Linked DNA regions of Ketobacter sp. MCCC 1A13808. The protein of the gene in region 1 interacts with the protein of each later gene in a pairwise test. Links are inferred from orthologs where the notes say so. Each region holds a gene or a part of one and is shown on either strand. Other genes may lie near its edges.

Region 1 (3,270 bases):
AACCACCGTTGAATCGCGGGAGACCCTCAATATCCGGCACCTTGAAACGGGCTTGATATTCTTCCACGAACGCTAAAGGATCTTCTGCTTGCAGCTGCTCCTGTATTTCACCATCCTTCCGAATGACCACATCACGATTATTGACCGTGACGCACGTACGGCAAGGCAGGCCGATGAATGAATAACGGCCCCATTTCTCACCGCCCTGAACCGACTCGAATAGGTAGGTAAAGGGTTGATCTGCCAGTTTTTTATAGGTTGATAACGGCGTTTCCATGTCCGCTAATGCTTCGCGCATCAGCGGTATGCGGTTAAAGCCCTGCTCGGACAGGGTATTGAATTTTTCCAGTGTCATGATCATCGCGTTCGTGTCGGCCACATAGACACACCACACCCGGGTTCGGTGTCGAAGGCCTTTCTCTCTTAATCAGTTGTCGATAAATCGGTTCTTAATGATAGTTTGCCGCACTGATTCAATCAGCATGGGCAGAGATGGGTATCACCAACGCCATCGCCAGCGAAGATCGGTGAAAATTTTGGAAGGATTGTCCGAATAAGTACGATTCACAATATTCTACACAATGGTTCAATTACGAAGAATCCTAACATTACACCAGGTTGACGCCTTGTGCCAACCCTTAATCCTGGCCTGCCATCACTTATAATAACAGTTCTCGAAAATCGTCCATCAGCCAGTCGGGGCCGGACAGGGATACCGGCTCGCCATGGTTGTAACCATAGGTCAACGCTGCGCTGACCCAACCTGCGGCCCGGGCTGCCTTCACATCGTTACTGCTATCACCCACCATCAGGCATTGCTCCGGCAGATAACCAAAATGCTGGTCCACGTGCTGCAATGGCAACGGGTGCGGCTTCCTCTGCGGCAAACATTCGCCCCCAATAACCAATTGAAAATAAACTGCAATTTTTAAGCTCGCGAGCAACGGATCGGCATAGGGTTTGGGTTTGTTGGTTATTACCACCATCGGTATCCCGAGTACGGCAAAGGCTTGCAGCACTTGCTCCACACCCGGATACAATTGGCTGGAGCGACCATTTTCTTGGGCATAAAACCGATAAAACTCCGCCAAAGACGCGTTGAAAACCGCCTCATCCACCTGCGCAACCTGCTGCGGATCCGCACTGCCCGCCAGCGCCCTGCGCACCAACATCGCGGCACCGTTGCCTACCCAACCACGTACGTTTTCTTCGCCCGCCGCTGCATACCCCTGACTTTGCAGCATACGGTCAACCGCAACAGCAAGATCCAGCACGCTGTCCACCAGGGTACCGTCCAGATCAAATGCGATCAGTTTCGGCATTTCACCCCGGAAGTGACGTCGTAAGTCTCCGAGCACCGGCCCCAGGTTATCGCTCATCGCGCTGAAGCCAATTCAGCGCGCATGGCATCGATCACAGATTTATAATCCCGCTGACCGAAAATGGCTGAACCGGCTACAAACGTATCCGCTCCTGCCCGCGCAATATCGCCGATATTCTGAACCCCGACACCGCCGTCAATTTCCAGACGAATATCAAAACCGCTCTGATCTATCAACGCCCTTGCCTGGCGCAACTTGTTCAAGGTGTGGGGAATAAATTTTTGCCCACCAAACCCCGGATTAACAGACATCAGCAACACCATATCCAATTTGTCCATCACGTGCTCCATATGATGCAGCGGTGCCGCTGGGTTGAATACCAGCCCGGCTTTGCAGCCACCCTCCCGAATCATTGCCAGACTGCGATCAATGTGTTCACTGGCTTCCGGATGAAACGTGATATAGGACGCACCGGCATCGATAAAATCCCCAATGATACGATCCACCGGCTTGACCATCAGGTGCACGTCAATTGGCGCCGTGACACCATAAGACCGCAACGCCTTGCACACCATCGGCCCGATCGTGAGGTTAGGTACGTAATGGTTGTCCATCACATCAAAATGCACGACGTCTGCGCCGGCGCTCAGCACATTATCCACTTCCTCACCCAGGCGGGCGAAGTCAGCAGCGAGAATTGAAGGGGCAATCAGATAGTCAGCCATGGGGTTAGATCCCGAAATCATTGGTGAGTACGTAAGGTTGAGCCTGTTAGGGGCGCATTGTACCCCATGCGCCGCCAATTGCTAAAAACCTCGTCAGGTTGTGCCGCTATACTCAGACTCAGACCTACCGAGAGCTAATACACTATGCGGAAAAGCGGATTTTGGAAGATCTTTATTTTAATCGCAGCCTGCAACCCGGTTTTTGCGGCGACTGCGGACAAGAAACCCGACCAGGCCGACATTGCGGATCCTGCCGACGGATTTACCGACACGACGCCAAAGGCGCAACCACCGCAACGCGCCGAAACCAAGCAAGGTCAACAATTACAACGGCAACTGGAGAACACCGACATTCAAACCAACGCATCCTGGCTAGGGGTTAAGCCAGATCACTTTCTGGCTTTGTACCGGGCCGATTCCAGCGGCAAGCCCTACGCCAATCTGATTCTATTGCACGACAATCAACAACACCCTGATTGGCCCGGCCTGGTTCACCAAATCAGAACCCAGCTGACCCGGCATGGCTGGAACACACTTAGCGCTGCGGTACCGATGATTCCGGTGGGGGAAGTGCTGGCCGCACCTGAGCTGCAAAACCCGGCCCCGCCAGCGTCGGACGAGGCAGCGGCGACACCCCCGCCCGGTACAAAGCCGGCCGAATCCCGGCCTGAACCCGACACCGCAGAAGCAACCGCCGCCCCGAACACACCGGTTCCGGATGCCGCCACTACCGCCGGGCCGGTGGAGTATCCCGCAGCCGATGTTCCAAGCATACTGGCACAACGGGTTCAGCATGCGGTTAGGTTTATTCGGGCTCAAAGCCCCCTACCAATTTTCATTGCGGCAATCGGCAGCAGCGCAACCCAGCTGGAACAGCAGGGACAGGTCGTCCTGTCTGAGGGGATATCTGCGGTGGTCATAATCGACCCCACTCCGCTACCGGATAAAGATGGCCTTGATCCCGCTGCCCCCGGCATCCAATCCTTGGCGTTGCCGGTGTTGGATCTGGTACCTGAGTTTAACCCTCACAGCGATCCGCAGCTGCGCAAACAGGAGGCCGCCCAACTGCAACGACGACATTATCAGCAACGTGTTATTCCCGGTGCCACGGCGGGATTCGTCCAATACGAGATGGCGGTGATAAAAGCCATTCGCGGCTGGGGCAAACGCCTGTTAGCCGGTGATTAGAATGACTTACTTTGAGGGCTACCGGTTCAGCAGAC
Region 2 (3,193 bases), on another replicon or contig:
CAACCAGCGGGGTTAATTTACGGGGCAGTTTGCTGTTGTGCAAACAATTCAGCCAACGGCAAGTCTTGCGGGTGGGTAATTTTGATATTGTCATTGTGGCCTTCAACCAAGAGCGGGTGATATCCGACCCGCTCCATGGCTTGAGCCTCGTCGGTCACCACGACATCATCCGCCAAGGCTGACGTCAGCGCAGATGTTAAAGCGCCCAAACGAAACATCTGTGGTGTCAGTGCGTGCCACAACTGGTTGCGGTCCACGGTGTCCACAATTTCATTAACCCGGTTCGCTCGCTTCATCGTATCGCGAACCGGGTTACCCAGAATCCCGCCAACGCTATCAAACTGAATTACTTGTTCGATGAGCTTCTGAATGTCCGCTGCGCGCACACAGGGACGGGCCACATCATGCACCAAAACCCAGTCCTGATCTGAACCCAAATTAGACAAATAACGCAAACCATTAAGCACGGAATGGCAACGCTCGGCTCCTCCGATCACGGATTTCACTTTGCAATTACGAGCGACCGGGAGCTTTTTGAAAAAAGCATCTTCGGTGCTGATAGCAACGACGACTTGCTGAATTCCCTGTACTTCAAGCAAACGCTGCAGGGTTGATTCGAATACGGTCATGCCATGGAAGGGCAAATACTGCTTTGGTTTCGATGCGCCAAAACGCTTGCCCACCCCCGCCGCCGGGACGACGCACCAAATCACTGGAGATGTACTCATAGATTATTGCTGCTGTTGGCCGTCAATGATAAGAAAAAAAGTTTCGTCCTCTTTTACCATACCCAGCTGGGTTCGCGCTCGCTCTTCCACTGCATCAAGTCCTTCCTTGAGGTTTTTTACTTCCGCCTGCAAACGCTTATTGCGTTCAGAGACGATGTGGTTTTCCTGTTCCTGCCGCTCAGTTTCGCCACTCAGGCGCCACACGTCTGCCAGACTGCCTTCACCAATCCACAGGCGCAGTTGTAGCAGAAAAAACATCAGGATCAGGATCCAGAATAGGACCCGGGGCAAGGTGATCCATTGCTGTTGGGGTTGATCGGTCATAACCACTGCTGTAACGGGATGTATTGGTGATTTAAGAATGGGGGCAATTATGACAGGCGTCAAGCCCGCGAGTCCCGTAACGGTTTAGCTGAAATCCGTTACGGGGAGGCGGATTCTACTACTACTTCAGAGCTGTGAACTCTGCACGTCCTTTATAGGGCGCGATATCACCGATAATTTCTTCAATACGCAGTAGTTGATTGTATTTCGCTACCCGGTCAGAACGGCACAGTGAACCGGTCTTGATCTGGCCAGCCGCCGTGGCTACCGCCAGGTCAGCAATGGTAGCGTCTTCGGTTTCACCGGAGCGGTGAGAAATGACCGCGGTGTAACCTGCATCTTTTGCCATTTTAATGGCGGCCAGAGTTTCACTCAGACTGCCAATCTGATTGAACTTGATCAGGATGCTGTTAGCAATTTTTTTATCGATACCCTGCTGCAGGATTTGGGTATTGGTTACGAACAAGTCATCGCCGACCAACTGGACTTTGTCACCCAGCTTTTCGGTCAGGACTTTCCATCCATCCCAATCGCTTTCGTCCAGGCCGTCTTCAATAGAAGCGATCGGATAACGGCTGCACAAGTCTGCCAGATAATCTGCAAAACCTTCCGAATCCAGTACTTTGTTATCCCCTGCCAGGACGTATTTGCCATCCTTATAAAATTCGGACGCAGCGCAGTCCAACGCCAGGGTTATGTCTTTTCCTAACTCGTAGCCGGCTTTTTCTACCGCTTCCACAATGACCGTCAATGCTTCTTCATTGGATGCCAGATCCGGTGCAAAACCACCCTCATCGCCAACCGCCGTACTCAGGCCACGAGCCTGCAATACACTTTTTAATGAATGAAAGATTTCGGCACCATACCGCAGAGCTTCAGCAAAATTCGGTGCACCCACCGGCTGAATCATAAATTCCTGGATGTCTACGTTGTTATCGGCATGCTCGCCGCCGTTGATGATATTCATCATCGGCACCGGCATGCTGTAGGGTCCGGCTTTGCCATCGGCGATTTCACTGATGTGCTGAAATAATGGAACCTGTTTATAGACCGCTGCCGCCTTGGCATTGGCGAGCGATACCGCAAGAATGGCGTTGGCGCCGAATTTGGATTTGTTTTCAGTGCCATCCGCATCAATCATCAACTGATCAATTTTTTTCTGGTCCAGGGAGTCCTTACCTTTCAACAGCTCGGCGATATCTTGGTTTATCGCCTGAACCGCTTTTAATACGCCTTTGCCCAGGTAACGGGATTTATCTCCATCCCGTAGTTCCAATGCTTCACGGGAACCGGTAGAGGCACCGGACGGTGCACAAGCTGTACCTGCTGCCCCGGATTCAAGAATGACGTCGGCTTCTACCGTGGGATTACCACGAGAATCAAGAACTTCGCGAGCGCGGATTTGAAGGATCTTAGACATTGTAAGGATGTCTCCTGTTATGAGTTAAAACGGTTAATGACAAATGTGTCTTTAATTCAGAATATTGACGCGGCTTGCGGATTATTCTGTATCCAGCGCCGCGAAACCTTTCACTAATTCATCGATGGCTTTGACTTGTGTCAGAAACGGCTCCAGCATGTCGAGCCGGAGGGCGCAAGGACCATCGCAGCGGGCTTTATCCGGATCAGGATGCGCCTCCAGAAACAGGCCAGCAATACGTTGAGTCATACCGGCCAACGCCAGCTCTGTGACCTGAGCGCGACGGCCCCCGGCTGCTTCCGCCAAGCCTCCGGGCATTTGCAGTGAATGAGTCACATCAAACAGTATCGGACTGCCGAATTCTTTCATGATGCCGAAGCCCAGCATATCGACAACCAGGTTGTTGTAACCAAAACTGGAACCCCGTTCACAGAGAATCACCTGATCATTGCCGGCTTCTTCGCATTTGCGAATGATATGTTTCATTTCGCGCGGAGCCAGGAACTGCGCCTTTTTAACGTTGATGACGGCACCGGTTTTCGCCATGGCAACCACCAGATCCGTTTGCCGGGACAAAAATGCAGGCAACTGAATAATATCGCAGACCTCCGCTACCGGCTGCGCTTGCTCCGGTTCGTGCACATCGGTAATTAACGGCACGTTAAAGGTACTTTTTATTTCCTGGAATATTTTCAGGCCCTCGTCCAGGCCCGGCCCACGG

The links.
Region 2: the proteins of rpe (region 1) and eno interact in binary tests that used the Escherichia coli proteins (3 or more experiments, as listed by UniProt). The link is inferred for Ketobacter sp. MCCC 1A13808 from one-to-one orthologs.

The regions. Positions count from the first base shown.
Region 1 is NZ_VRKW01000006.1:157,209-160,478, forward strand. What follows is about bases 212-3,158. They hold rpe (ribulose-phosphate 3-epimerase), read right to left. Parts: upstream 2,048-3,158; coding sequence 1,376-2,047; downstream 212-1,375. Other genes in these bases: trpE (anthranilate synthase component I), read right to left, coding at 212-355; FT643_RS13190 (phosphoglycolate phosphatase), read right to left, coding at 660-1,379; FT643_RS13200 (DUF3530 family protein), read left to right, coding at 2,192-3,158. Outside these bases: more of trpE, read right to left, coding at 1-211; more of FT643_RS13200, read left to right, coding at 3,159-3,235. UniProt on the Escherichia coli protein: Catalyzes the reversible epimerization of D-ribulose 5-phosphate to D-xylulose 5-phosphate.
Region 2 is NZ_VRKW01000005.1:74,019-77,211, reverse strand. The notes cover bases 324-3,193. They hold eno (phosphopyruvate hydratase), read right to left. Parts: upstream 2,473-3,193; coding sequence 1,174-2,472; downstream 324-1,173. Other genes in these bases: kdsA (3-deoxy-8-phosphooctulonate synthase), read right to left, coding at 2,554-3,193; ftsB (cell division protein FtsB), read right to left, coding at 732-1,052; ispD (2-C-methyl-D-erythritol 4-phosphate cytidylyltransferase), read right to left, coding at 324-728. In the rest of the region: more of ispD, read right to left, coding at 18-323. UniProt on the Escherichia coli protein: Catalyzes the reversible conversion of 2-phosphoglycerate (2-PG) into phosphoenolpyruvate (PEP). It is essential for the degradation of carbohydrates via glycolysis.